3 regions of the Rubrivivax sp. JA1026 genome follow, and region 2 is predicted to be linked to each of the others. Evidence: predicted binding sites of a transcription regulator. Region 2 holds the regulator's gene; each other region holds the start of a gene.
What was found. The regulator FNR, encoded in region 2, switches genes on or off when oxygen is low (the NO sensors DNR and NnrR bind a similar motif). The targets are predictions, from matches to a motif close to TTGATNNNNATCAA.
Positions count from the first base shown of each region.

Region 1: the regulator FNR is predicted to act here: its motif matches at 5,242-5,255, upstream of G5B56_RS16355 (iron-sulfur cluster assembly protein).
Region 3: the regulator FNR is predicted to act here: its motif matches at 2,848-2,861, upstream of G5B56_RS07280 (acetyl-CoA hydrolase/transferase C-terminal domain-containing protein).

Region 1 is NZ_JAALCQ010000010.1:65,577-75,148, reverse strand. It holds gene G5B56_RS16375 (ABC transporter substrate-binding protein) at 1-170, shown strand, start outside; gene G5B56_RS16370 (D-(-)-3-hydroxybutyrate oligomer hydrolase) at 178-2,316, opposite strand; gene G5B56_RS16365 (tripartite tricarboxylate transporter substrate binding protein) at 2,546-3,520, shown strand; gene G5B56_RS16360 (malonyl-CoA synthase) at 3,587-5,122, shown strand; gene G5B56_RS16355 (iron-sulfur cluster assembly protein) at 5,277-5,633, shown strand; gene G5B56_RS16350 (MFS transporter) at 5,729-7,426, opposite strand; gene G5B56_RS16345 (fasciclin domain-containing protein) at 7,789-8,763, shown strand; gene G5B56_RS16340 (exonuclease domain-containing protein) at 8,788-9,572, opposite strand, start outside.
Region 2 is NZ_JAALCQ010000001.1:422,930-432,501, reverse strand. It holds gene G5B56_RS01985 (zinc-dependent peptidase) at 1-350, shown strand, start outside; gene clpA (ATP-dependent Clp protease ATP-binding subunit ClpA) at 369-2,681, opposite strand; gene clpS (ATP-dependent Clp protease adapter ClpS) at 2,678-3,037, opposite strand; gene G5B56_RS01970 (cold shock domain-containing protein) at 3,291-3,530, shown strand; gene G5B56_RS01965 (hypothetical protein) at 3,693-3,890, opposite strand; gene icd (NADP-dependent isocitrate dehydrogenase) at 4,094-5,350, opposite strand; gene G5B56_RS01955 (sulfite exporter TauE/SafE family protein) at 5,496-6,185, opposite strand; gene hemN (oxygen-independent coproporphyrinogen III oxidase) at 6,243-7,631, opposite strand; gene fnr (fumarate/nitrate reduction transcriptional regulator Fnr) at 7,819-8,562, shown strand; gene G5B56_RS01940 (hypothetical protein) at 8,611-8,844, opposite strand; gene G5B56_RS01935 (hypothetical protein) at 8,897-9,136, opposite strand; gene ccoG (cytochrome c oxidase accessory protein CcoG) at 9,160-9,572, opposite strand, start outside.
Region 3 is NZ_JAALCQ010000003.1:168,212-177,783, forward strand. It holds gene G5B56_RS07265 (FtsX-like permease family protein) at 1-900, shown strand, start outside; gene G5B56_RS07270 (lipocalin-like domain-containing protein) at 900-1,964, shown strand; gene G5B56_RS07275 (GGDEF domain-containing protein) at 1,965-2,762, opposite strand; gene G5B56_RS07280 (acetyl-CoA hydrolase/transferase C-terminal domain-containing protein) at 2,926-5,046, shown strand; gene G5B56_RS07285 (ABC transporter transmembrane domain-containing protein) at 5,098-6,921, shown strand; gene G5B56_RS07290 (HD-GYP domain-containing protein) at 7,076-8,254, shown strand; gene G5B56_RS07295 (PAS domain-containing sensor histidine kinase) at 8,244-9,572, shown strand, end outside.

The DNA.
Region 1 (9,572 bases), on a different contig from region 2:
GCCTGCGCCGCGCCGGGCCGAACCCGACGCGCCAGACGCTGCGCCAGGCCCTGGAGGGCCTGCGCAACGTCGACCTCGGCGGCCTGGAGCTGAGCTACGGCCCGAACGACCACTCGGGGCTGAACTTCACCGAACTGTCGATCATCAGCGGCGGCTACTACCGCCGCTGAGGCCGGTTCAGCGCGGCACCACCAGCGTGCCGTCGCCGAAGACGATGCGGTCGCCCGCGGCCGGCTCGGCCAGGATCGGCGGCACATTGCCCGCCGCCAGCGCCGGCGCGGCGCCGGGGCTGCCGCCGCGCGGCAGCGTGCGCACCACCTGGCTGGGCGGCAGCGGCGCGCCCTGCGTCAGGTGGGCCCACATCAGGTCCATCGCGCGGTTGAAATAGACGTGCAGTGGGACGAAGCGCGTGTCGTAGCCGAGCAAGGCGCCGAGCGCGATGAAGCCGTCGAAGTGCTGCGCGTTCGTCACCTCGACGTAGCGAACGCCGTCGGCGCCGCCGTGGGCCTGGGTGCGCGCGTAGAAGGCCCGCGCGGTGTGGTTGACCGGCAGCAGCGCGTCGCTGCGGCCGGCGACGATCAGCACCGGCTTGCCGCGCAGGCGGCCATCCAGCCGCACCTCGGCGACGCCGCGGCGCACACGCTGCGAGGCCTCGCGCATCGCGCCGCCGAGCAGCCGGCCGGCGGTGTCGCGGCCGGTGAGCAGCGAACGCTGGCACAGCGCACCGTCGAGCGCGAAATCGGCCAGCCCGCTGCCCGGCGACACGGCGAGGAAGTCCAGCTTCGCACCGCCCGACGAGGCGTCGTAGACGATGTTGACGCCGGTCGTCGGCGGCACGCCGTTGCCGGTCGAGAAGATCGACGCGACGCCGGCCGCCGACGGTGCGGCCGGCGCGCCCGACGAGTCGGTGTTGGCGAACGTGAAGCCGCAGAGCCGGTCCTCGACGCCGAAGCGGCCGTAGGCGTTGGTGTAGGTCGTCGCGATCGAGTTGGTGGCGAAGCGGTAGTGCGACTGGTGCAGGAAGTCGGCCTCCGCCGTCCAGCCGTAGGCCCGCAGCCGGGCGAGCGCGTCGGCGGCCTGCTCGGCGGTCGTCGCGCCGGCGACCAGCCCCCGGGCGGCCAGCGCGCTGCAGCGGTTCTGCGCCGCGGCGGTGAAGGCCGCGGGCCAGAAGGCCGGCGCCACCGCGGTGCCGCCGCCGGCGGCCGGCGCCAGCAGCGCGCAGGGCTGGTAGAGGTTGGCGAACGTGAAGTAGTCGGCCAGCGGCCGGCCGATCGTCGCCACCGGCGTGTCGCCTTCGCGGATCGACAGACCGTGCATCCAGCGCGGCTGGGCATTGGGCTCGCTGACCGCGACGCCGTCGATCAGGCCCTCGCGGTCCTGCTCGGCGGCGGCGAGCGCGGCGCCGCCGCCATTGGAGACGCTGCTGGCGATGACGAGGGTGTTGCGGGCGTTCAGCGTCGCCTCGCGGCGGCCGTCCCGGCCGAGCTTGCCGTAACGCTCGTTGAGCACCCAGAACGCGAAACGCACCGCCTGCAGCGTGTGCCGGCCCCAGTCGGCCTCGGGGTTCTGCCCCGAATGCGCGTGCTTGTAGGCCACGCGGTGCGGCGCCTGGGCCAGCAGGGCCTGGCGCTCGGTGTCGGCCAGCGGCGCGCGGAACAGCGCCTCGGCGCCGGCGGCGGCGGCATCGACGACACGGCCGTCGCGCAGCGTCACCCGGTCGGCACCCAGCTCGTGCAGGCCGTTGCCGCTGCCCTTGTCGGTGTAGGCGACGGCGCAGCCGCGCTTGAGCCCCCACTCGCCGGCGGTGCCGATGGCGCCGTAGATGCCGCGCGAGCCCGAGGAGGTGGCGGTGACGATGCACGGCCGCGCCAGGTCGAAACGCTCGGGCACCTGCACCATCAGCGTGACGTTCTCGCGGCCGCTGCCGTCGTCGAGCCAGGCGAAGGTCTCGCGCCCGGCGACCTTGCCTTCGCCCAGCGTGTCGCGGCCGTCGGCGTCGATGTTGGGGCCGTAGAACACGCCCATGCCGCCGGCGGCGGTGTAGTCGACCAGCGCGCGATAGTTCACGTAGATCGCGTTGCGGCGCAGTTCGGCGGGTGTCGGCGCCAGCGGGTCGGCGAAGGCCGGCGTCGCGCCCATCAGCCCGGTCTTGCCGAGGCCGGCGGTCAGCAGGTCGTCGGCGACACCGTCGTAGACGGCCTCGGTGACCGGCCCGCGCACGCCGGCCGGCAGGGTGTTGGCCGGGGCGGCCCAGGCGGCGGCGCCGGACAGCAGGCAGGCGGCCGCGGCGGCCGTCCAGGTCGGGGTGTGCTTCACGGTCGGTTCTCCTGACGGGGGAGCGGGCCGTCGCCTCGCCCGGCGCTGGAGGCGCCGGCGCGCAGGATGCCCCGTGGCCGGCAGCCGGCGGCAGCGGGCAAACCCGCCGCCCGGAACGCGGGGGGCTCCGCTGCGGGTATGCCCCCGGGCTTCACCCGGGCGTCATCGGCACCGGCCGATGGCAGCATGGCCCGGCCCGCAGTCCGCGGGACACATGAGGAGGAGACAGATGCCGCCTTGGTCCCGCCGCCGGCTGCTGGCCGTCGGTTCCGTCCTGCTCGCGCCGGCCTGGGCGCGTGCGCAGTCCGCGGGCACCCGCCCGGTGACCATCGTCGTGCCCTTCCCGCCCGGCGGCGGCACCGACGCCTTCGCCCGCCCGCTGTTCGGCGCGATGACCCGCGCCGCCGGCCGCCAGTACCTGATCGACAACCGCGGCGGCGCCGGCGGCAATCTCGGCGCCGGCCTCGCCGCCAAGGCCGCGCCGGACGGCAGCAACTTCTTCATGGGCGCGGTGCACCACGCGATCGCGCCGGCGATGTACCCCAAGCTGGACTACAGCCTGGAGGGCGACTTCGTGCCGGTGACGCTGGTGGCCAGCGTGCCGCAGGTCATCGTCGTCAACCCGCAGCGTGTCGCGGCGCGCACGCTGCCGCAGCTGCTGGCGCTGCTGCGCGCCAAACCCGGCGGGCTGAACTACGGCTCGGCCGGCAACGGCACCTCGCACCACCTGGCCGGCGAGCTGTTCAAGCAGCAGTCCGGGACCTTCATCACCCACATCCCCTACCGGGGCGCGGGGCCGGCGCTGCAGGACCTGATCGCCGGCCAGGTCGACCTGATGTTCGACGGCCTGGCCTCGTCGGCGGCGCACATCAAGTCGGGCAAGCTGCACCCGATCGCCGTCGCCGGCACACGCCGCGCACCCGGTTTCCCCGACGTGCCGACGGCACGCGAGCAGGGCCTGCCCGACTACGTGGTCTCGACCTGGTACGCGTTGTTCGCGCCCAAGGCGACACCGCGTGACGCGGTCGAGCGTTTCGGCGCCGACGTCAGGCGCGCCATCGCCAGCGACGAGCTGCGCACCACCTGGACCGGGCTGGGCGCCGAGCCGCCGGACCTGCAGGGCGAGGCGCTGGGCAAGTTCGTCGCCGCCGAGACGCGGCGCTGGGCCGAGGTCGTCAAGCGTTCCGGCGCCAAGCTCGACTGAACACGCTGGGAACGTCGGCCCGGAAAGCCTAGGATCGGCGAGCCCTCCGCTCCCGACTGGATGACGATGTCCGACCAGAACCTGTTCGCCGCGCTGCGCGCCGCGTTCCCCGACGACCTGGACTCGATCGCGATCGACTGCGGCGACAGCCCGCAGCCGCTGGCCTACACCTGGCGCGACCTGGACCGCGGCACCGCGATGCTGGCCAACCTGCTGGCCTCGCTGGACCTGCCGCCGGCCTCGCGCGTGCTGATGCACGTCGACAAGAGCGTCGAGGCGCTGATGCTGCACCTGGCGGTGCTGCGTGCCGGCCACGTCGTCGTGCCGCTGAACATCGCCTACCAGGCCGCCGAGATCGAGTACTTCATCGGCGACGCCGAGCCGGCGGTCGTGGTCTGCGCGCCGCGCCACTTCGGCTGGACCAGCCGCATCGCCTTCCAGGCCGGCACCAAGCACGTCTACACGCTGGGCGACGACCGCAGCGGCACGCTGCTGGACCGCGCCGCGTTCCAGCCCGACGTGCATGAGACGGTGGCACGCGCCGCCAGCGATCTGGCGGCCATCGTCTACACCAGCGGCACCACCGGGCGCAGCAAGGGCGCGATGCTCTCGCACGGCAACCTGCTGAGCAACGCGCGCGTGCTGCACGAAGCCTGGGCCTGGCAGCGCGACGACGTGCTGATCCACGCGCTGCCGATCTTCCACGTGCACGGGCTGTTCGTCGCCTCGCACGGTGCGCTGCTGGCCGGGGCGCGCATGATCTGGTTCTCGCGTTTCGACGCCCGAGCCGTCGTCGAGCGCCTGCCCGAGGCCACGGTCTTCATGGGCGTGCCGACGCTGTACGTGCGCATGCTGGCCGAGCCGGCGCTGGACCGCGAACGCTGCGCGGGCATGCGCCTCTTCGTCAGCGGCTCGGCGCCGCTGCTCGTCGACACCTTCCGCGCCTGGCGCAACCGCACCGGCCACGTCATCCTCGAGCGCTACGGCATGAGCGAGACCGTCATGCTGACCTCCAACCCCTACCGCCCCGAGGACGCGCGGCGCGCCGGCACCGTGGGCCCGGCGCTGCCGGGTGTCGAGCTGCGGGCGCGCGGCGAGGACGGCGAGCTGGTGCCGCCGGGCGAGATCGGCGGCATCGAGGTGCGCGGGCCCAACGTCTTCTCGGGCTACTGGCGTTTGCCGGAGAAGACCGCCGAGGAGTTCAGCGCCGACGGCTGGTTCAAGACCGGCGACGTCGGCCGCGTCGACGCCGACGGCTGGGTGACGATCGTCGGGCGCAGCAAGGACCTGGTCATCACCGGCGGCTTCAACGTCTACCCGGCCGAGGTCGAGGCGCTGATCGACGACCTGCCGGGCGTCGTCGAGTCGGCGGTCGTCGGCGTGCCGCACCCGGACTTCGGCGAGGCCGTCGTCGCCGCCGTCGTCGCACAGCCGGGCGCGACGCTGGACGGCGAGGCGCTGATCGCGGCACTGAAGGACCGCATCGCGCACTTCAAGGTGCCCAAGCGGGTCTTCGTCGTCGAGGAGCTGCCGCGCAACACGATGGGCAAGGTGCAGAAGAACCTGCTGCGCCAGACCTTCCAGCGCAGCTTCTCCGGCTGAGGCGCCGCATCGGCGGCCCCAGACCACCACGATGCGGGATCGCGCCGCACACGACGGGAATCCGGGATCGCCTGGCTTTGTCCATGACAAAGCCGAGAGCAAATTTCCGAGTGTCCTGGTTGATTGGGGTCATGTCCCCGCCATAATCACGGAAATGAACAAGACACAGCCGATCCGTCTGTTGCCTGAACCGGGCTGTGGCGGCTGCATGCCCAGCCATGCCGGCTGCGGCGGCGGCTTCGGCCGCCCGTGTCCCGCGCCCGAACTGCGTGGCAACCCGGCGCTGGTGCAAGGCGTGCTGGAGTCGCTGCGCGGCGTCGTCGCCGCCGACGGCGGCAACATCGTCGACCGCCAGCTCGTCAAGGCGCTGCACATCGGCGCCGATGAGGCCGAGCTGACCGTCAGCTTCCCGCCGAGCTGCGGCATCGGCCGCGACCTCGCCGAAGGCGCCTTCCAGGCCCTGCGCCGCGCGCTGCCCGACACCGACGTCTACGTCCGCCACGCGGTCTGAGGTTTCCGCTCCCCCAGACAAAAGCCGGGCATCGCCCGGCTTTTTGCATTCCATCCGGCGGCCCGTGCGGGCCGCCGGCGCGACGGAGGTGGTCGTCAGTCCGCGGCGTAGATGTCGCGGTCCTTGGTCTCGCGGATGAACAGCAGGCCGATGACGAAGCACACCGACGCGATGACGATCGGGTACCAGAGGCCGTGGTACATGTTGCCGTTGGCCGCCACCATGGCGAAGGTGATCGACGGCAGCAGGCCGCCGAACCAGCCGTTGCCGATGTGGTACGGCAGGCTCATCGAGGTGTAGCGGATGCGCGTCGGGAACAGCTCGACCAGCATCGCCGCGATCGGGCCGTAGACCATCGTCACGTAGATCACGAGGATGGTCAGGATGCCGACGATGGTCCACCACTGGCCGCCCATGAACTCGATCGGCTTGGCCTTGGCCGGGTAGCCGGCCTCGTTCAGCGTGTCACCCAGCGACTTCTTGAAGTCGGCGATGGCCTTGGTCGATTCCTCCGAGAACTTGTGGCCACCGGCGATCGTCGTCGCCGTCGGCGGCGTGATCGGCGTCTGGCCGATCATCACCACGGTCGGCGAGCCGGCCGGCAGGGCCTCGTTGACGTAGCTGGCCGAACGTTGCGTCAGCGCGCGCTTGGCGATGTCGCAGGCCGAGGTGAAGTCGACCTCGCGCGCGATCGGGCTGCCCTGGAACGAACAGGTGGCCGGGTCGGCCCGCACGACGATCTCCGAGCGTGCCTGCGCGGCGGCCAGTTCCGGGTTGGCGGTGTTGGTCAGCGCCTTGAACAGCGGGAAGTAGGTCAGCACCGCCAGCGCCATGCCGGCCAGGATGATCGGCTTGCGGCCGATCTTGTCCGACAGCGTGCCGAAGACGACGAAGAATGGCGTGCCGATCAGCAGCGAGGCGGCGATCATGATGTTCGCCGTCGCCGGGTCGACCTTCAGCGAGCTGGTCAGGAAGAACAGCGCGTAGAACTGGCCCGAGTACCAGACCACGCCCTGGCCCATCACCAGGCCGAACAACGCCAGCAGCACGATCTTCAGGTTCTTCCACTGGCCGAAGCTCTCGGTCAGCGGCGCCTTCGAGGTCTTGCCCTCTTCCTTCATCTTGCGGAACGCGGGCGACTCGTTCATCGACAGGCGGATCCAGACGCTGATCGCCAGCAGCAGGATCGAGACGATGAACGGGATGCGCCAGCCCCAGGCGGCGAAGGCCTCCTCGCCCATCAGCGTGCGCGTGCCGAGGATGACCAGCAGGCTCATGAACAGGCCCATCGTCGCCGTGGTCTGGATCCACGACGTGTAGGCGCCACGCTTGCCTTGCGGCGCGTGCTCGGCGACGTAGGTCGCGGCACCGCCGTACTCGCCGCCCAGCGCCAGGCCCTGCAGGATGCGCAGCAGGATCAGGATGATCGGCGCGGCGATGCCGATCGAGGCGTAGGTGGGCAGGATGCCGACGATGAAGGTCGACAGGCCCATGATCAGGATCGTCACCAGGAAGGTGTACTTGCGGCCGATCATGTCGCCCAGGCGGCCGAAGACCAGCGCTCCGAAGGGCCGCACGATGAAGCCGGCGGCGAACGCCAGCAGCGAGGCGATGAACTGCGCCGTGGGGTCCAGCGCGGCGAAGAAGTGCTTGCCGATGAAGACGGCGAGCGAGCCGTACAGGTAGAAGTCGTACCACTCGAAGACCGTGCCCAGCGAGGAGGCGAAGATGACTTTCTTCTCCTCGCGGGTCATCGGCGCTTTCGACGGCATCGCGGCGGTCGTGGCTGCCATGGGGGGTTGTCTCCTGTTGATTTCACGGTGCCGCACGCCCGACGGCGGCACGTGCGGCGCAATGTCGAATCGACCTCTGACCGCTTTCTGACGCCAAACTGAACGTTCGCTGACGATTTCCGGCCTTACCCGCAGCTTTCTTTTCGCATTGCAGAATTTCGGCCGCGGATTCGGGAAATTCCCCAGCGTTTTGCAGCGGTATCAAGAGGCAGTGGATTCCCTCGGTTTTGCACTCCAGCCACGCCCGCGAGGGCCGGAGATCCCGCACCAACCAAACGGTCACTTTGCGACCGTTAAGTAGTTCACGAAAACCTTTCGGTAACTTCCGGCCGCGAGCGATTGAGCTCGATCAAGGAGCACCGATGACCCGCTGGCTGAAGACCCTCATCGCCACGTCCTCCGTCGCCTTGCTCGCCGCCTGTGGCGGCGACGGCGGCGACGACCATCCCGGCACCATCGCCGAGGTGGCGACCGAACGGAACCTGAGCGCGCTCGTCGCCGCGGCCGACAAGGCCGGGCTGGTCGACGAGCTGAGCGCCGAAGACGCGGCGCTGACCGTCTTCGCGCCGACCGACGCGGCCTTCGACGCGCTGGCCACGACACTCGGCTTCGCCGACGCCGGCGCGATGGTCGCCGCGCTCGACGCCGAGACCCTGGGCCGCATCCTCGCCTACCACGTGCTGCCGGCGCGCCGCACCGCCGCCGAGCTCGCCGCAGGCGACGAGCCGACGCTGTACGAGTTCGAAGGCGCGCCGGCGACGCTGGACGTGGCGACCGCCGACGGCGTGACGCTCGGCGACGAGGTGCTGACCCGGGCCCGCGTGACGACGGCCGACGTCGCGGCGCGCAACGGCGTCGTTCACGTCATCGACAAGGTGCTGGTGCCGCCGGGCGTGCTCGACCTCGTGCAGATGGCCAGGCTGAACCCGGCGTTCTCGACGCTGGTGGCGGCGGTCGCCGCCGCCGGGCTGGACGACGACCTGGCCGGCACCGGCCCGTTCACGGTCTTCGCGCCGACCGACGACGCCTTCTCGGCGCTGCTCACGCGCACCGGCCTGAGCGCCGAGCAGCTGCTCGCCTCGCCCGGCCTCGCCGACACGCTGCTCTACCACGTCGTCGCCGGCGACGTGCGCGCCGCCGACGTGCTGGCGCTGCCGAACCCGGCCTTCGTCGACACCCTGCTCGCCGGCAACGACCTGGAGCTGCGCAACGACACGCTGACGCTGGTCGACGACGACGTCGACAGCCCCGACGCGACGATCGCCGCGACCGACGTCATCGCGCGCAACGGCGTCATCCACGTCATCACGCAGGTGCTGATCCCGGCGCCGAACTGAGCGCCGGCGCCGCCGCCCAGTGCGCTAGTAGGCGAGCCGGGCGAGCGCGCTGCGCCGCGAGGCCTCGAGCGCCTCGCCCAGCGTGCGGATGCCCGCGACCTGCAGCAGCGGGATCATCTTCAGGAAGACCTCGGCGGTGACGATCGCGTCGCCGAGCGCCGTGTGCCGGCCGAGCACCGGCACGCCCAGGCGTTCGGCGATGGCCTCCAGCGAGTGCCGCTCCTGGTTCGGGTGCAGCACCTGCGACAGCAGCAGCGTGTCGAGCACCGGCATGTCGAAACGCACGCCGGCGGCACGCTCCTTCAGCTCGAGGAAACGCAGGTCGAAGGCGGCGTTGTGGGCGACGAGCACGGTGTCGTGGGCGAAGGCGTGCAGCGCCGGCAGCACCTCGCGGATCGTCGGCTGGCCGGCGACCATCGCCGGCGTGATGCCGTGGATCGCGACGGTGCGTTCGGGGATCGCGCGCTGCGGGTCGACGAGCTGCTCGAAGCTCTCGTGGCGGCGCAGCTTGCCGGCGACGATGCGTGTCGCGCCGATCTGGATGATCTCGTCGCCGGCCGAGGGCTCCAGCCCGGTGGTCTCGGTGTCGAACACCGTGTAGGCGAGTTCGGCCAGCGTGCGGTCGGCCAGTTCCAGCGCCATCTCGCGGGTCTGGAACAGGTCGAAGTCGTAGAACTCCGGCCGGCTCTCGCGGCGCGCCAGCAGCCCGCTGTCCAGCGGCTCGGCGGCGTCGGCCAGCGGCAGCAGGAAACGGAAGAACGCCTCGGCACGCACCCGCTCGCGCTCGAACCAGAACGTGCCGCCGTGGC
Region 2 (9,572 bases):
CCGCCGGCCGCAGCGCCGCCGACGCCTACAACGTCGTCATCCACGAGTTCGCCCACGTGCTCGACATGGCCGACGGGGTCGCCGACGGCGTGCCGCTGCTGCCGCACGATCTGCCGCGCAGCGAGTGGGTCGCCGTGCTGGATGCCGACTACGAGGCCTTCTGCCGCCGCGTGGACGCCGAGGAGGACACCGCGCTGGACCCGTACGGCGCGCAATCGCCCGACGAATTCTTCGCCGTCGCCAGCGAAGCCTTCTTCGTCGCCCCCGAGGCGATGAAAAAAGAACACCCCGTGTTGTACGGGGTGTTCGTTCGCTACTACCGGCAGGACCCGGCGGCCGAGGCCGCCTGATCGGACACGAGCGCGGCCTCAGGCCGGCGTCGCTTCGGTGCGCGGCTTGTCGCTGCGCTTGGGCGGCTGGATGTCCAGCAGCACCTCGTCCTTGTCGTCGAGGTCGACGGTCAGGCGGCCGCCGTCGACCAGGCGGCCGAACAGCAGTTCGTCGGCCAGCGCGCGGCGGATCATGTCCTGGATCAGGCGCTGCATCGGCCGCGCGCCCATCAGCGGGTCGAAGCCCTTCTTCGACAGGTGCCGGCGCAGCTTGTCGGTGAAGGTGACCTCGACCTTCTTCTCGGCGAGCTGGCTCTCCAGCTGCAGCAGGAACTTGTCGACGACGCGCAGGATGATCTCCTCGTCCAGCGCGCGGAAGGACACGATCGCGTCGAGGCGGTTGCGGAACTCGGGCGTGAACAACCGCTTGATGTCGGCCATCTCGTCGCCCTGCTCGCGCCGGGTCGTGAAGCCGATCGTCGACTTGTTCATCGTCTCGGCACCCGCGTTCGTGGTCATGATGATGATCACGTTGCGGAAGTCGGCCTTGCGCCCGTTGTTGTCGGTCAGCGTGCCGTGGTCCATGACCTGCAGCAGCACGTTGAAGACATCCGGGTGCGCCTTCTCGATCTCGTCGAGCAGCAGCACCGCGTGCGGCTTCTTCGTCACCGCCTCGGTCAGCAGGCCGCCTTGATCGAAGCCGACGTAGCCCGGAGGCGCGCCGATCAGCCGGCTGACCGCGTGGCGCTCCATGTACTCCGACATGTCGAAACGGATCAGCTCGATGCCCAGGATGTAGGCCAGCTGCTTGGCGACCTCGGTCTTGCCGACGCCGGTGGGGCCGCTGAACAGGAACGAGCCGATCGGCTTGTCGGGCTTGCCCAGGCCGGAACGCGCCATCTTGATCGCCGAGGCCAGCGCCTCGATCGACGGATCCTGGCCGAAGACCACACTCTTCAGATCGCGTTCCAGCGTCTTCAGCTTGTCGCGGTCGTCGCTGGACACCGAGGCCGGCGGAATGCGCGCGATCTTGGCGACGATGTCCTCGACCTCGGCCCGCGTGATGGTCTTCTTCTGCTTGCTCTTGGGCAGGATGCGCTGCGCGGCACCGGCCTCGTCGATGACGTCGATCGCCTTGTCGGGCAGGTGGCGGTCGTTGATGTACTTGGCCGACAGTTCGGCCGCGGCCTGCAGCGCGCCGAGCGCGTACTTGACGTTGTGGTGATCCTCGAAGCGCGACTTCAAGCCCTTCAGGATCTCGATCGTCTGCTCGACCGACGGCTCGACGACGTCGACCTTCTGGAAGCGCCGCGACAGCGCCGCGTCCTTCTCGAAGATGCCGCGGTACTCGGTGAAGGTGGTGGCGCCGATGCACTTCATCGAGCCGCTGGACAGCGCGGGCTTGAGCAGGTTGCTGGCGTCCAGCGTGCCACCCGACGCCGCACCGGCACCGATCAGCGTGTGGATCTCGTCGATGAAGAGGATCGCGCTCGGCTGGTCCTTCAGTTGCTTGAGCACGCCCTTCAGGCGCTGCTCGAAATCGCCGCGGTACTTGGTGCCGGCCAGCAACGCGCCCATGTCGAGCGCGTAGACGGTGGAGTCCGCCAGCACCTCGGGCACGTCCTTCTCGGTGATGCGCCAGGCCAGGCCTTCGGCGATCGCCGTCTTGCCGACGCCGGCCTCGCCGACCAGCAGCGGGTTGTTCTTGCGCCGACGACAGAGGACCTGGATGACACGCTCGACCTCCTGCTCGCGGCCGATCAGCGGGTCGATCTTGCCGGCCAGCGCCAGCGCGTTGAGGTTCTGCGTGAACTGCTCGAGCGGCGAGCCCTTGCCTTCGCCTCCAGCCTCGTCACGCTCGCCCTCGCCGCCGCCCGGGGAGTTGTCGCTGGACTTGGCCGGCTCCGGCGGGTCGCTCTTCTTGATGCCGTGGGCGATGAAATTGACGACATCCAGGCGCGTCACGCCCTGCTGGTGCAGGTAGTAGACGGCATGCGAGTCCTTCTCGCCGAAGATCGCCACCAGCACGTTGGCACCGGTGACTTCCTTCTTGCCGCTGCCCGTGCTCTGCACGTGCATGATCGCGCGCTGGATCACGCGCTGAAAACCGAGAGTCGGCTGGGTGTCGACTTCCTCGCTGCCCGAGACCGTCGGCGTGTTCTCCTTGATGAACGTCGCCAGGCTCTTGCGCAGGTCCTCGATGTTGGCTGCACAGGCACGCAGCACCTCGGCGGCCGACGGGTTGTCGAGCAGCGCCATCAGCAGGTGCTCGACGGTGATGAATTCATGCCGCTGCTGGCGCGCTTCGACGAACGCCATGTGCAGGCTGACTTCCAGTTCTTGCGCAATCATGCGGCCTCCATAATGCACTGAAGCGGGTGACCGTCGCGGCGGGCCGCGGCGAGCACCAGTTCGACCTTCGTCGCGGCAACGTCCTTCGGGTAAACCCCGCACACACCACGACCCTCGTGGTGGATCTTCAGCATGATGTGCGTGGCCGTGTCCAGATCACGCTGGAAGTAGTGCTGCAGCACCATCACGACGAACTCCATCGGCGTGTAGTCGTCGTTGAGCAGCACCACCTGGTACAGGCTCGGCGGCTTGACGCGTTGCGCCTTGCGCTCGGCGACGACAGCGCCGCCCGCGCCACCATCCTGGCCAGGCAGGGGCGGCGGCTTCACCGGAGGGACGGACGGATCGTCGGGCATGAATTCATTCTATCGACCTTGTCCGGGCCTGCTCACGGCAACTTTGCATGACCCGCGCCCTGGACATGTTGATGCCGCAAGCGCAAGTTCAAGCCCCCAACGGACTCGGGCGCTCTGCTGCGGCCGCGCACCAATTTGACCAATGTTTGTCGAATCCACGACACAGCAGAGCGTCACTTCGCCTTGACACTCTTCCGACGGCATCGCGAGAATCATTTTCGATATTCGCGCGCAGTTAAGCGAGGTGGAAACAATGGCGGTCGGTACGGTGAAGTGGTTCAACGATGCCAAGGGCTTCGGTTTCATCGAACCCGAGGGTGGTGGTGCGGACGTCTTCGCTCACTTCTCGGCGGTGCAGATGGACGGTTTCCGGACCCTGAAGCAAGGCAGTCGAGTGGAGTTCGAACTCGTCCAGGGCCCCAAAGGCAATCTGGCGCAGAACATCCGGCCCGTCGCCACTGCGACGCCGGCGGCTCCGCAGACCGTCGCCTGACGGGGCTCGCCGCCGCGGGCACCCCGATCTGATTTCGGGAAATCCCGCCCCGGACGGTTGCCGCACATATTGATTTCTATCAATATCTGAGGCAACGCCCGGCAAGGTGTTCAAGCCGAAACGAATATCGGCCACAGCCGGGGCCGGCGCGCCGACCCAGGATCACGAGCAGGACTTCGAGTCCCGCTTTTTCTTGCGCGCCGGGCAGTTTTTGCAGCGGGGTTTGCTGCGGCAGCACTTGCCAACCCGGCAGTTCAGCGCCGCAGCGGCATCCCTTGGACCCAGCTGACTCGGCCGGATCACGAACACCGGCCGCGCTCCGGCGATCCCGACGCCCGCGTTCGTCTCCACGTTCTTCATCACCCGCCCGGTCTCCTCGCTCGCCCACGCGCCCGGTTCGCCGGCGCCATCGCAGCAGGATGATGAAACAAGTTTCGATTCATGGGCTTCAGCGCGTCGATAGAAAGGCACTATCCATAGCGCTTCATCCCGCGCAGGGCCGACACATGAAAACGGCGCCCGCAGGCGCCGCAATCAGTGGACGACGGGCTTGAACCCGCGCCTCAGCCCATCTGCTCGATCATCACCTTGCCGAAGCCGGAGCACGAGACCTGCGTCGCGCCGTCCATCAGGCGCGCGAAGTCGTAGGTCACCTGCTTGCTCAGGATGGACTTCTCCATCGCGCTGATGATCAGGTCGGCAGCCTCGGTCCAGCCCATGTGGCGCAGCATCATCTCGGCCGAGAGGATCTCGGAGCCCGGGTTGACGTAGTCCTTGCCGGCGTACTTGGGCGCGGTGCCGTGCGTCGCCTCGAACATCGCCACCGAGTCCGACAGGTTGGCGCCCGGAGCGATGCCGATGCCGCCGACCTGCGCCGCCAGCGCGTCGGAGACGTAGTCGCCGTTCAGGTTGAGCGTCGCGATCACCGAGTACTCGGCCGGGCGCAGCAGGATCTGCTGCAGGAAGGCGTCAGCGATCGAGTCCTTGATGACGATGTCCTTGCCGGTCCTCGGGTTCTTGAACGAGCACCACGGGCCGCCGTCGATCGGCTGGGCGCCGAACTCGCGCTGCGCCAGCGCGTAGGCCCAGTCACGGAAGCCACCTTCGGTGAACTTCATGATGTTGCCCTTGTGCACGATGGTCACGCTGGGCTTGTCGTTGTCGACGGCGTACTGGATCGCCTTGCGCACCAGGCGCTCGGTCCCTTCCTTCGAGACGGGCTTGATGCCGATGCCCGAGGTCTCGGGGAAACGGATCTTCTTGACGCCCATTTCCTCGATGAGGAACTTGATGACCTTCTTCGCCTTGTCGCTCTGGGCTTCCCACTCGATGCCGGCGTAGATGTCCTCGGAGTTCTCGCGGAAGATGACCATGTTGGTCTTCTCCGGCTCCTTCAGCGGCGTCGGCACGCCCTTGAAGTACTGGATCGGGCGCAGACAGACGTAGAGATCGAGTTCCTGGCGCAGCGCGACGTTCAGGCTGCGGATGCCGCCACCGACCGGCGTCGTCAGCGGGCCCTTGATCGACACGACGTAGTCGCGCACTGCGTGCAGCGTCTCCTCGGGCAGCCAGACGTCGGGGCCGTAGACCTTGGTCGACTTCTCGCCGGCGTAGACCTCCATCCAGTGGATCTTGCGCTTGCCGCCGTAGCTCTTGGCGACTGCCGCATCGACCACCTTCAGCATCACCGGCGTGATGTCGAAGCCGGTGCCGTCGCCCTCGATGTACGGAATGATGGGCTGATCAGGGACGTTCAGCGAGAAGTCGGCGTTGACCGTGATCTTCTGCCCGCCCTCGGGCACCTTGATGTGCTGGTACATGAAAGAGGTCTCCACAAACCGCGCGTGCGGTGGGTCGTCGGGGAATGAATTCGCGGGAATTGATTCTAGGTCAACGACTGTCTGGCGACTGACGTGCCAGGGAGATCTCCGGACATCGGCTGGACACGCCGTGCCGGGCACGGCCTCAGGTGGCGCAGTAGGCCTGCCACTGCATCCACAGGCCGTGGCCGAGCGCCCAGCCGGACGCGAGCGCGAGCAGCGCGCCGGCGGCGCGCGTGGCCCAGGTCGTCGCAGCCGCCGAGGCCGACACGCCGAGGCGCAACCAGAGCATCGGCCCGAGCACCAGCCCGGCACCGCTGGCGACGGCGAAGGCCCCCATCGCGGCAGCGCCGGCGGCGGCGGTGTTCGCCAGCGCGGCGACGACCAGGGCCGACTGCAGCAGCCCGCAGGGCCAGGCCACCCAGAACGATCCCGCCGTTGCCGCGCGCGCCGGCCCCTTGATACGCTGCCAGCCGCCGGCGTCGGCCTGCGGCGCACGGCGCTGGGCACTGCGGCCGATGTTCTCCAGCCATTGCGGCTGGCGCCCCTTCCACACCAGCCAGACCCCGAGGGCCAGCGCCGCGGCGTGGGCCAGAGTCCACAGCGGCCGCAACGCGGGGCTCAGCTCCCCGACCGCGGACAGGAGGTTGACGCCGGACGCGACCAGCGCACCGGCCATCGCGTAACCCAGAACACGCGCGAGATGGAAGCTCCAGAGGGCAGCCGGCTGGCCGCGCGGCAGCACCGCGGTGCACGCCGCGCCGCACATCGCGATGCAGTGCGGCGCCCCGGCCAGCCCGAGCATCAGCGCGCTGACGACGAGCGCGAAGTCCACGCGGGGCCTTGCTGAGTCATGCGCGGATTATCCCGTTGCGGGATAACCCGTGCCGACTCAGATGATGCGCGAGAAGCGCTCGCGGTTGCCGCTGGCGCGCAGGTGCTTGTCGAAGACGGCGGCCACGCCGCGCACGTAGTACCAGCCCAGCGCGGTGATCTGGATCGAGTCGTCGTTCACCTCGACGAGACCGCCTTCGGCGAAGGGCTTGAGGTCCTCGATCTCGGCCGCGAAGTAGTCGCGGAACTTGATCATGTGGGAGAGTTCGATCGACTCGTACTCGACGCGCCCCTGGCACATGATGGCCATGATCACCGCCTGGCGCAGCAGGTCGTCGCGCGTCAGCGCGAGGCCGCGCACGATCGGGAATTCACCCTTGGCGATCGACTCGTAGTACTCGGGCAGGGTCTTGGCGTTCTGGCTGTAGGTCGCACCCATGCGGCCGATAGACGACACGCCCAGCGCGATCAGGTCGCAGTCGGGTTGCGTGCTGTAGCCCTGGAAGTTGCGGTGCAGGCGCCCCTGGCGGCGCGCCGCCGACAAGGCGTCACCGGGCAGCGCGAAGTGATCCATGCCGATGTAGGTGTAGCCCGCGGCGATGAAGCCGGCGATCGCGCCACCGAGCATCTTGATGCGCTCTTCGCCCTTGGGCAGATCCTCGGCGAGGATGCGGCGCTGCGGCTTGAAGCGGGTCGGCAGGTGCGCATAGGCGTACAGCGCGATGCGGTCCGGGCGCAGCTCGGCGATCTGCTGGATGGTGCGCGCGAACGACTCCGGCGTCTGCTTGGGCAGGCCGTAGATCAGGTCGGCGTTGATCGACTCGAAGCCGTTGGCACGGGCGGCGATCACGAGATCGCGCACGCTGTCATAGGACTGGACGCGGTGCACGGCCTCCTGCACCTCGGGATCGAAGTCCTGGATGCCGAAGCTGATGCGGTTGAAGCCGACGGCCGCCAGGCTGCGCAGCCGCTCCGGCGTCGCAGTGCGCGGATCGACCTCAATGGAGATCTCGGCGCCGGCGACGACCTTGAACGCGTCGCGCAGCGTGTTCATCAGCCGGGCGATCTCCTCGTCGGTGAGGAAGGTCGGCGAGCCGCCACCGAAGTGCAGTTGCGAAACCGTCTGCCCCTTGCCCAGCTCGGCGACATGCATCGCAATCTCGGCCTCGAGCGCATCGAGGTACTCGGTGCTGCGCTCGTGGTGCTTCGTGATGATCTTGTTGCAGGCGCAGTAGTAGCAGACCGATTCGCAGAACGGGATGTGGATATAAAGCGACAGCGGCGGCGTGCCGCCGACGGTGCTGCCTTCGGCTCGTTGGCGCAGCGCCTGCCGGTACTCTGCTGGGCCGAAGGCCTCGCCGAAGCGATCCGCGGTGGGGTAAGAGGTATAGCGGGGGCCGGGCACGTCGAGGCGCCTCAGCAGTGCTTCAGGAACAATCGTGTCCATAATTCATCCGGCCGTCATGCGGTACGGGCTGGACTGTGCCAAACCCCCACCTGACGGGCTTGATCTGCCTCAAGCGACACCCCGGGACGCGAGCGAAGAATCGCCCCTGCCCTTGAGCGACGTCATGAGCGATACTCGGGTGAACACCGCCACGCCGGACCGAACTGCTTCCAATCGTCGAACCCCTATGAACAACACGTCTTCCGGCATCCGGCTCGAACCGTTCAAGGTCGCGTGCTCGAGCTGCAATCTGCGAGAACTGTGTCTGCCGGTCGGCATGTCCAACGATCAGCTCGAGCGCCTGGACACGATGGTGGCAACGCGCCGTGCAGTGCCGCGCGGCGAGACGCTGTTCCGCGCCGGCGATCCGTTCCTGTCGCTGTACGCGGTGCGCACCGGCTTCTTCAAGACCTGCGTCTCGTCGGAAGACGGGCGGGACCAGGTGACGGGCTTCCAGATGGCCGGTGAACTGCTCGGCCTCGACGGCATCGGCACCGACCGCCACACCTGCGACTCGGTCGCGCTCGAAGACTCGCAAGTCTGCGTGATCCCGTTCCAGCAGCTGGAAGACCTGTCGCGCGAGTTCAGCGACCTGCAGCGCCAGCTGCACAAGATCATGAGCCGCGAGATCGTTCGCGATCACGGCGTGATGCTGCTGCTGGGCAGCATGCGGGCCGAGGAACGCCTCGCTGCCTTCCTCCTGAACCTGACCCAACGGCTGCAGACGCGCGGCTTCTCGCCGCATTCGCTGATCCTGCGCATGACGCGCGAAGAGATCGGCAGCTACCTGGGCCTGAAGCTCGAGACGGTCAGCCGCACCTTCTCGAAGTTCCAGGATGACGGCATCCTGGAAGTCAAGCAACGCCAGATCCGCGTGCTCGACCCGCAAGCCCTGCAGAAGCTCGTCAACGGCTCCTCGGCCGCCTGCTGAGACGGCTGCCCATACGCCAGACGCCGCGCACCGCGCGGCGTCTTGCTTTCAGCGGCCGCGAAAGCTGCGGCTGTTGATCTCGGCTTCGCTGCGCGACAGCAGCAGCGTCAGGCCCGCCGCCGCGGCCACGACCACCCACAAGGCGAAGAAGGCCACGGTGTAGACCGCCACCGGCTGCAGTTCGACCACCGCACCGCCGAGCCAGCGCAGCGAGGCCGGGTCGACGAAGGCGAACAGCGCCAGCTCGAGCACCACAGCCGCCATGAAGGCCGGCCAGAGCACGGCGCTCCAGTCTCTTGCCCGCCGCTTCATGACCGTGCCCGCGAAAAGCGCGTCAGGGCGCCGCCGTGGCGGCGTGGTTGCGAGCCGCGACGGCCGGCGTGTCCGCCTGCACCTGGCCGGATTGAGGAACCGAAGACGGCACCTCGGTGATCACCGCCTCGGCGCCGCGGATCGCGATCACGGCCGTCGACAGCGACGCGACGACGACCACCAGCGGACCGCCAAGGACCAGCCAGACCATGCCGATGCGCCACCAGGGCGTCGTGTCGCGGGAAACTTGATTCGGACTCATCAGGGACTCCTGTCGTGGCCGCTTCAGCGGGGGACGACGAAGGTGGAATTCTCGGAAGCGACCACGGAAGACGGATCCCGGGCGTCGGGCAGCCGGTCGACGTGGAACTGTATCGTGTGGGCACCGGGCCCTGCCTGCGTGGCGGTTTGCGGCGGCACGCGCAGCGCGATCGTCACCCAGCGGGCGCCGGCGGATTCGACGTCGAACTCCGGCTGCCCGTCGATCACCATGCCCGCCAGGCCTTCGGCACGCACGCGGTAGCGCTGCGGCGACTCGGTGGCGTTCATGACCTGCAGCCGGTACAGGTTCTCGATGTAGCCGTCGTCGACGATGCGGGCGAGCGACGCCCGGTCACGCACCACGTCGACGCGGAACGGGTGTCGAAGCGCGAGGCTGGCGGCGAATGCGCCGACGATGACGAACAGGATCGCGGTGT
Region 3 (9,572 bases), on a different contig from region 2:
GCCAGCGTGCCCGGCGTCGCCCGCGTGGCGGCGACGCGCCACCGCGCGCTGCAGATGGCCGAAGGCCGGCCAGCGGTGATGCTGATGGCGCGGCCGGTGGCCGACGCGGCCGGCGAGTTGCCGCTGGTCGGTACGGCGCTGCCGCCGCGGGCGGGCGAGACCGGCGTCTGGGTCAGCGAGGCCATGGTCGACCTCTACGGCGCCCGGGTCGGCGGCACGCTGGTGCTGCCGCTGGCCGGCGGCACGACGGTGCGTGTGCTCGGCGTCTGGCGCGACTACGCACGCCAGTTCGGCAGTCTGGTGATGGACGCCGCCGACTACCGCCGCCTCACCGGCGACGAACGCATCAACGATCTGGCGCTGTGGCTAGCGCCCGGCGCCGAGATCGCCGCGGTGCAGACGCGGCTGCGCGCGCTGCTGCCCGACCCGGCGATGCTGGAGTTCGCCGCCACCGGCGAGCTGCGTGTGATGTCGCTGCGCATCTTCGACCGCAGCTTCGCCGTCACCTACTACCTGCAGGCGGTGGCGATCGGCATCGGCCTGGTCGGCATCGCCGCCAGCCTGTCGGCGCAGGTGCTGGCGCGGCGCAAGGAGTTCGGCCTGCTGGCGCACCTGGGGCTGACACGCGGCGAGGTGATCGCCATCGTCGCCGGTGAAGGCGCGGCCTGGCTGGCCGCCGGTGTCGTCGTCGGGCTGGCGTTGGGGCTGGCGGTGAGCGCGGTGCTGGTCTTCGTCGTCAACCCGCAGAGCTTTCACTGGACGATGGAACTCGTCGTGCCGACGGTGCGGCTGGCGGCGCTGGCCGCGGCGGTGTTCGCCGCCGGCATCGCCACCGCGGCGTTCAGCGCGCGCAGCGCCGCCGGGCGTTCCGCCGTGATGTCGGTGAAGGAGGACTGGTGATGCGCCGCCGCCATCTGCTGTGGCTCGCCGGCGCCGCCGCGCTGCCGGTGCAGGCCGAGATCCGCCGCCGGCCGCTGGTCTTCCCGCGCGACCACGGCGCGCACCCGGACACCCGCACCGAGTGGTGGTACGCCACCGGCTGGGCCGGCACGCCGGAGGCGCCGCGCTGGGGTTACCAGCTGACCTTCTTCCGCAGCCGAACCGGACTGGCCGAGGATCTGCAGAGCCGCTTCGCGCCGCGCCAGATCCTGTTCGCGCACGCCGCGCTGACCGACCTGGACGCCCGCCGCCACCACCACGCGCAGCGCATCGCGCGCTGGTCGGGCGACACGGCCGAAGGCCCGGCCTGGGCCAGGACCGACGACGTCGGCGTGCGCCTGGGCGACTGGTGGCTGGAACGTTCCGGCCCCGGCTACCGCGCCCGGCTGCCGGCAGCCGGCTTCGGCCTCGACCTGACGCTGGCGCCGACGCAGCCGCTGCTGCTGCAGGGCGACGCCGGTTTCTCGCGCAAAGGCCCGGAGGAACGCCAGGCCAGCCACTACGTGAGCGAGCCCCAACTCGCGGCAACGTGCCGGTTCAACGCCGACGGCCGCCCGGTCGAGGCGCGCGGCGTCGCCTGGATGGACCACGAGTGGAGCGACGAGATCCTGCACCCCGAGGCCGTCGGCTGGGACTGGATCGGCATCAACCTGTTCGACGGCGGCGCGCTGACCGCCTTCCGTCTGCGCCGCGCCGACGGGAGCGCGCTGTGGGCTGGCGGCAGCTGGCGCAAGGCCGGTGGCGCGGCCGCGGCCTTCGCGCCCGCCGACGTGGTCTTCACGCCAGGCCGGCGCTGGGCGAGCCCGGCGACCCGCGCCGAGTACCCGGTCGAATGGCAGGTCGACACGCCGGCCGGGCGCTGGCGCGTGCGCGCGCTGCTCGACGGCCAGGAACTCGACAGCCGCGGCGGCACCGGCGCGGTCTACTGGGAAGGCCTGAGCGAGCTGCTCGACGAACGCGGGCGCCGCGTCGGCCTGGGTTACCTGGAGATGACGGGCTACGCCAGCCGGCTGCGGTTGGGCTGATCAGGGCGGCGGCGCGTCGGCGCGGCGGCGGCGCAGGTCCACCGGCGCGGCACGCACGCAGTTGCCGCCGGCCTGCTGGGCGGCGGCCAGCGCGGCGTCGACGTCGTCGATCAGCGCCGACAGGTTCTGGTGCGCCAGCCGCAGCGCGGCGACGCCGACACTCACCGTGACGCGCAGCGGGTGCGCGCCGCAGGGGATCTCCATCTGCTCGGAGCGCTCGCGGATGCGCTCGGCGACGTCGAGCGCGCCGGTCGGGTCGGCATGCACCAGCCAGACGGCGAACTGGGTGTCGCCGAAACGGGCGATCAGGTCGCCGCCGCGCAGCGTCTGCTCGGTGTCGCGCGCCAGCGCGCGCAGCACGGTCTCGGCGGCGGCGATGCCGCGGCCCTCGACCAGGCGCGCGACCTGGTCGACCTCGACGACCAGCAGCGCCGCGCCAGTGCCGTAGCGCCGCGCCCGCGACCATTCGCGCTCGGCCGAGGCCAGGAAGTTGGGGCGGTTGGTGATGCCGGTGGCCGGGTCGACGGTCTCCAGCCGCGCCAGCGCGGCGCGCGTGCAGTCCAGCGCCCGCAGCAGGTGCAGCAGCCACAGCACCAGCGGCACGCCGACGCCGGCGGCGGCCAGCGCCGCAGCCGCCGGCGCGGCCAGCGGCCCGAGGCCGCCGAACAGCCGCGCCAGCCCCCAGCCGGCGGCGGCCATCGACACGACCAGCAGCACGCCGAGCGCCACCCCGGTCGCCAGCCGGCGACGCGGGGGCAGCGTCTCGTCGGGAATGGGGATCGTCGGAACGTTCAGCATCGGCGCACCGCCGCCGGTATTCGACCACAACCGGGGACGACTGAAGCAGGGGCTCGTGACCCCCTAGACAGCGGGCCCTTGGCGCTTGCTCTGCGTCAAGCGACCAGCCCGAACCACGGTCGATGCTGGTCAGCACAAGACAGACCACACGATGGAGACAGACATGGGTGCGCCGAAGTTCGTCGACTCGATCGAGGCCGCGGTCGACCTGGTGCTGGACACGGTCGAAGGCGACATCGTGCTCGGCATCCCGCTGGGCGTCGGCAAGCCCAACCCCTTCGTCAACGCGCTGTACCGCCGGCTGCGCGACGACCCGTCGCGGCGGCTGCGCATCGTCACCGCGCTGTCGCTGCAGAAGCCGGTCGGCAAGTCCGACATCGAGCGCCACTTCCTCGAGCCGCTGGTGGCGCGTGTCTTCGAGGACTACCCTGACCTGGACTACGTCGTCGACCTGCGCGCCGGCCGGCTGCCGAGCAACGTCGAGGTGCGCGAGTTCTTCATGAAGACCGGCGACTACCTCGGCAACGCCACGGCGCAGCAGAACTACATCTCGACCAACTACACCTTCGTCGCGCGCGACATGGCGGTGCAGGGCATGAACGTCATCGCCCAGGCGGTGGCCGCACGCGGCACCGGCGCGGCGATGCGGCTGTCGCTGTCGTCCAACCCCGACGTCAGCGCCGAGATCATCGAGCGTGTGCACGCCAGCGGCCGCAAGGTGATGACGGTCGGCGTCGTCAACCAGAAGATGCCGTTCATGCCCAACGGCGCCGAGGTCGACCCGGGGCTGTTCGACCTCGTCGTCACCGACCCGCGCGGCACGCACGCCGTGTTCGCGCCGCCGAACAACAAGGTCTCGTTCGCCGACTACGCGATCGGCCTGCACGCGTCGAGCTTCGTCGTCGACGGCGGCACGCTGCAGATCGGCATCGGCTCGCTGGGCGACGCGATCGCGCAGGCGCTGATCGTGCGCGACCGCCACGGCAGCGAGTACCGCCGCATCCTCGAGTCGCTGACCGGCGGCGACCTGTCCGGGCGCGAGACCGGGCGTTTCGACACCGGGCTCTACGGCTGCTCGGAGATGTTCGTCAACGGCTTCCTGAAGCTCATCGAGGCCGGCATCGTGCGCCGCGAGGTCTACGCCGACGCGGTGCTGCAGCGCCTGCTCAACGAGGGCCGCATCGCCGACGCGACGGTGCGCCCGCAGACCCTGGCCGCGCTGCTGGAGGCCGGCCGCGTGCGCGCGCCGCTGGACGCGCGTGACCTGGCCTTCCTGCAGAGGTTCGGCGTGCTGCGCGCCGAGGTGCGGCTGGACGGCAGCGACCTCGTCTGCGGCGAGCGCCGCTGCAGCGCCGACCTGCGCGACGCCGCCGCCCTCGACACCGTCTGCACGGCGATGCTCGGGCCGCGGCTGCTCGGCGGCGTGTTCATGCACGGCGGCTTCTTCATCGGCCCGCGCGACTTCTACGAGCGCCTGCGCACGATGCCGCCGCAGGAGCTGGCGAAGATCGACATGACGCGCATCGACTTCATCAACCAGCTCTACGGCGACGACGAGTTGAAGCGCCAGCAGCGCCGCCGCGCGCGTTTCATGAACACGACGATGGTCGTCACGCTGCTCGGTGCGGCGGCCAGCGACGCGCTGGAGAACGGGCAGGTGGTCAGCGGCGTCGGCGGCCAGTACAACTTCGTCGCGATGTCGCACGCCCTGCCCGACGCGCGCCTGGTGATGATGCTGCGCTCGACGCACGCCACGAAACAGGGCCTGACCAGCAGCATCGTCTGGAGCTACGGCAACGTGACGATCCCGCGCCATCTGCGCGACATCGTCGTCACCGAGTACGGCGTCGCCGACCTGCGCGGGCAGTCCGACGGCGAGGTCGTCAAGCGGCTGATCGCGGTGGCCGACTCGCGCTTCCAGGACGAACTGGTGCGCCAGGCGCAGGCCCACGGCAAGCTCGAGGCCGGCTACGCCGTGCCCGAGCACCAGCGCCACAACCTGCCGCAGAGGCTGGAAGACCAGCTTCAGCCCTGGGCCACGGCCGGTCTGCTGCCCGAGTTCCCGTTCGGCACCGACCTCACCGACGACGAGATCCGCATCGTGCGTGCGCTGAAGAAGCTCAAGCACGCCAGCGAACACCCGGCCGAGCTGCTGCAGATGACGCTCAAGAGCCTCTGGGAAGGCCGCGAGGCACCGCGCCCCTACCTCGAACGCCTGGGCCTGGCCGACGCACACGGCCTGCGCGACCTGCTGGTGCGCCGGCTGCTGGCCAACAACCTGTAGCGCCGCCCCGCCGCGAGCGCCGTTCGGCGGCGCTGCCTACACTGCGCGGCGATGGCTTCCACCCCCACCTCCCCGGCGGCGCGTGCCGCCGACGACGCGGCGCCGGCGCGCCGCGTGCGTTCGCTCTCCGGGCTGCTGCCCTTCGTGCGGCCGTACCGCGGCCGCGTCGCGCTCGCCGGGCTGTTCCTGGTGCTCGCCGCGGCCAGCACGCTGGCCTTCCCGGTGGCGCTGAAGTCGCTGATCGACCAGGGGCTGGTCGCCGCGGACCCCGGTGAACGCGTGATGGCGCTGCGCGGGCACTTCCTGGCGCTGTTCGCCGTCGGCGGCGCGCTGGGGCTGTTCTCGGCGCTGCGTTTCTACATGGTCACCTGGCTGGGCGAACGCATCACCGCCGACCTGCGCAACGCGGTCTACGCCCACGTCGTGCGCCAGAGCCCCGAGTTCTTCGAGACCACCCAGACCGGCGAGGTGCTCAGCCGCCTGACGACCGACACGACGCTGGTGCAGACCGTCGTCGGCTCCAGCCTCAGCCTGGGCCTGCGCAACACGGTGATGGGGCTGGGCGCGCTGACCGCGCTGGTCGTCACCAACCCCTGGGTCATGACCCAGGTGCTGGGCATCCTGGTGCTGGTCGTGCTGCCGTCGATCTACTTCGGCCGCCGCGTGCGCAAGTTGAGCCGCGCCAGCCAGGACCGCGTCGCCGACTCCAGCGCCATCGCCGCCGAGGTGCTGAACGCGATCCCCGTCGTGCAGGGCTACGTGCAGGAGCGGCGCGAGTCGGCGCGTTTCGACGCCGCCACCGAGAGCGCCTTCGACACCGCGCGCCGGCGCACCGTCGTGCGCTCGCTGCTCGTCGGCTTCATGATCACCGCGACCTTCGGCGCGCTGGTCTGGGGCCTGTACCAGGGCACGCAGGCGGTCATCGAAGGCCGCATCAGCGCCGGCCACCTCGGCCAGACGGTGGTTTTCGTCATCATCTTCGTCGGCGCGGTGGCGGTGCTGTCCGAGGTCTGGGGCGAGCTGCTGCGCGCCGCCGGCGCGACCGAGCGGCTGATGGAGCTGCTGGCGGCGCGTTCGCCGGTCGCCGACCCGCCGCGGCCGCGTGCGCTTCCGCCGACCTCGGGCGGCTCGGCGGTGCGGCTGGACGGCGTCACCTTCTGCTACCCGTCGCGGCCCGGCCAGCCCTCGCTGGCGGAGTTCTCGCTGGACGTGCGGCCCGGCGAGACGGTGGCCCTGGTCGGCCCCAGCGGCGCCGGCAAGAGCACGGTGCTGCAGCTGCTGCTGCGTTTCTACGACGCCCAGGCCGGGCGCGTGTCGGTCGACGGCGTCGACGTGCGCGAGGCGGCGCTGGCCGATCTGCGCGGGCGCATCGGCATCGTGCCGCAGGACAGCACGGTGTTCTCGGCGTCGGCGCTGGAGAACATCCGCTATGGCCGCCCCGACGCCAGCGACGCCGAGGTCATCGCCGCGGCGCGCGCCGCGCACGCCCACGAGTTCATCGAGCGCCTGCCCGAGGGTTACGCCAGCTTCCTCGGCGAACGCGGCGTGCGCCTGTCCGGCGGCCAGCGCCAGCGCGTGGCGATCGCACGCGCGATGCTGAAGAACCCGCCGCTGCTGCTGCTCGACGAGGCGACCAGCGCGCTGGACGCCGAGAGCGAGCGCATGGTGCAGGCGGCGCTGGAGACGGCGATGGCCGGGCGCACGACGATCGTCATCGCCCACCGCCTGGCCACCGTGCTGCGCGCCGACCGCATCGTGGTGATGGACGGCGGGCGCATCGTCGACGTCGGCACGCACGCCGAGCTGGTGGCGCGCGGCGGGCTGTACGCGCGGCTGGCGGCGATGCAGTTCGAACTGGCGCCGGCCTCGGTCTGATGGAGGGGGAACGCCGGTTGCGGACGGACGCCGCCAGGGCAAGAATGCGGCGAGCTCCCGAAACGCAGGTCTTTTGCCCCGACCGGCAGCGACCGTTAGCCCCTAAGCTGCCGGCAGTGCCCGCACCGAGCGCCCTGCCCGAGAGGAATCCGACTTGCCTGCCGCCCTGTCCCCGCCGTCCGGCCCGGAGACGATCCTCATCGTCGACGACGAGCCGGCCAACCTGAAGATCCTGGCCACGATCCTCGGCGACAAGGGTTACCGCGTCATCGCGGCGTCCAACGGCGAGACCGCGCTGCGCCTGGCCGAGCGCCCGCCGCTGCCGTCGCTGATCCTGCTCGACGTGATGATGCCGGACATGAGCGGCATGGTCGTGCTCGAGAAGCTGCGCGAGAACCCGGCCACACGCGCCATTCCGGTCGTGATGGTCACCGCGCTGGGCAAGGAGCGCGACGAGGAAACCGGCCTGAAGGCCGGCGCCTCCGACTACATCAAGAAGCCCTTCAGCCCGCTGATCCTGCTGGCGCGCGTGCGCTCGCAGCTCGACGCGGCGCGCCTGCGCGGCCTGCTGCGCGACGAGCTGCAGCGCGAGAAGCAGCTGCGCGACCTGGAAGGCGACCTGATGCAGACGGTCGTCATCCGCGCGCTGGCCCACCTGGCCGAGACCCGCGACCTGGAGACCGGCAACCACATCCTGCGCACCCAGAAGTACGTGCGCGTGCTCGCCGAGGACCTGCGCAGCCACGGCTGGGACCTGTCGGACTCGACGATCTCGCTGCTGGAGCGCTCGGCACCGCTGCACGACATCGGCAAGGTCGGCATCCCCGACGAGGTGCTGCTGAAGAAGGGCAAGCTGACGCCGGACGAGTGGGTGACGATGAAGCGGCATGCCGCCATCGGCGCCGACGCGATCACGCGCGCCGAGGAAGACGTGCAGCAGGAGGTGCGCCAGCGCTGGCAGGACGGCGAGATCGACGACAAGACACGCAACCTGCTCGACTGCCTGCGCATCGCCAAGGAGATCGCCCACCGCCACCACGAGCGCTGGGACGGCAGCGGCTACCCCGACGGCCTGGCCGGCGAGCAGATCCCGCGTTCGGCGCGGCTGATGGCGCTGGCCGACGTCTTCGACGCGCTGATCTCCAAGCGCTGCTACAAGGACGCTTGGGACTACGGCCAGGCGCGCGCGGTGATCCTCGAAGGCCGCGGCACGCACTTCGACCCGGCGGTCGTCGAGGCTTTCGAGCGCTGCTACGACGAGTTCTGCCGCATCGCGACGACCTTCGCCGACCCGAAGGACGCTCAGGACGAAGCCGCGGATCGTGCCCCCTGAAGGTTCCGGGATCGCCGGCGCGCGGCGCCGCTCGCGCGTGACGGCGCTGCGCACCGCGCTCGTCTACGCCGGGCTGGCCTCGCTGTGGATCCTGCTGTCGGACCGCTGGGTCGAGCGCCTGATGTCCGACCCCGAGGCCCGCACGCTGGCCAGCATCACCAAGGGCTGGGTCTTCGTCGCCGTCACCTCGCTGCTGCTGTACGTGCTGGTGCGGCGGCTCGCGCCGGCCGGAGACACCCGGCGCCCGCCCGGCAGCCGGGGCGATCGCCGGCTCGCGCTGATCGTCGGGGCGACCGTCGCGGTGCTCGCCGCGGCCGGCCTGGCGCTGTCGCTGCGGCAGCAGCAGCACGCCGCCGTGCAGGCCCTGCACTCGGTCGCCGAACTGCGCAGCGCCCAGGCCGCGACCTGGGCCGCGGCGCGTCTGGCCGACGGCGACCGGGTGCGCGAGATGCAGCCGTCCCGGCTGAAGGAACGGCTGAAGCTGCTGCAGGAGGAACGCGGCTACGTGGCCGCCGCGCTGCTGGACCCGCAGTGGCGTGTCGTCTGGAGCTCCGGCGCGACGCCGGACGCGCCGCAGGACACGCCGGCCGCAACACAAGACCGCCCACGGCTGCTGGGTCCTCAGCTGGACGCCGAGGGCGGGCCGCACCTGACGCTGCTGGTGCCGCTGGCGCCCGGCCAGGCCCCGCCGGGCGGCTTCGCGATGCTGCAGCTGGCCGCAGCCGACCTGCCGCCGCTGGCCCTGGGCACCGGCAGCACGTCGGCGGACGGCATCTCGACGGTGCTGGTGCGCCGCGACGGCGCCGACCTGGTCTATTTCGGCTCGCCGTCGCGCAAGGGCTTCTCCGTCTGGCGGCGCCCGGCCGAGGCCGGCGCGATCGCGGCGGCCCCGGTGCCCGCCGGGACTGTGCTGGAGGGCAGCGACGAACGCGGCTCGCCCGCGCTGGGACTGCTCGCGCCGATCGCCGGAACCCCGTGGAGCCTGCTGACGCGGCTGGACCGCACGACGCTCGAGCGCCAGCGCTGGCAGGCGGCCTCGGGCGTCCTGCTGGCCGCACTGCTGGCCGGCTTCGGCGCCGCGGCACTGCTGGCGCTGCGGCGCCAGCGCGAGGCCCTCGAACGCCACGAGTCCGAACGCCGCCGCCAGGCCGAACGCATGGAGGCGCTGGCCGTCGTCGAGGCGATCACCGACAGCTCGCCCGACATGATCTTCGCCAAGGACCTGCAGGGGCGTTACCTGCTGTTCAACCGCGCCGCCGAGCGCCTGACCGGCCACGCCCGCGAGCAGGTGCTGGGGCGCGACGACTCGGTCGTGTTC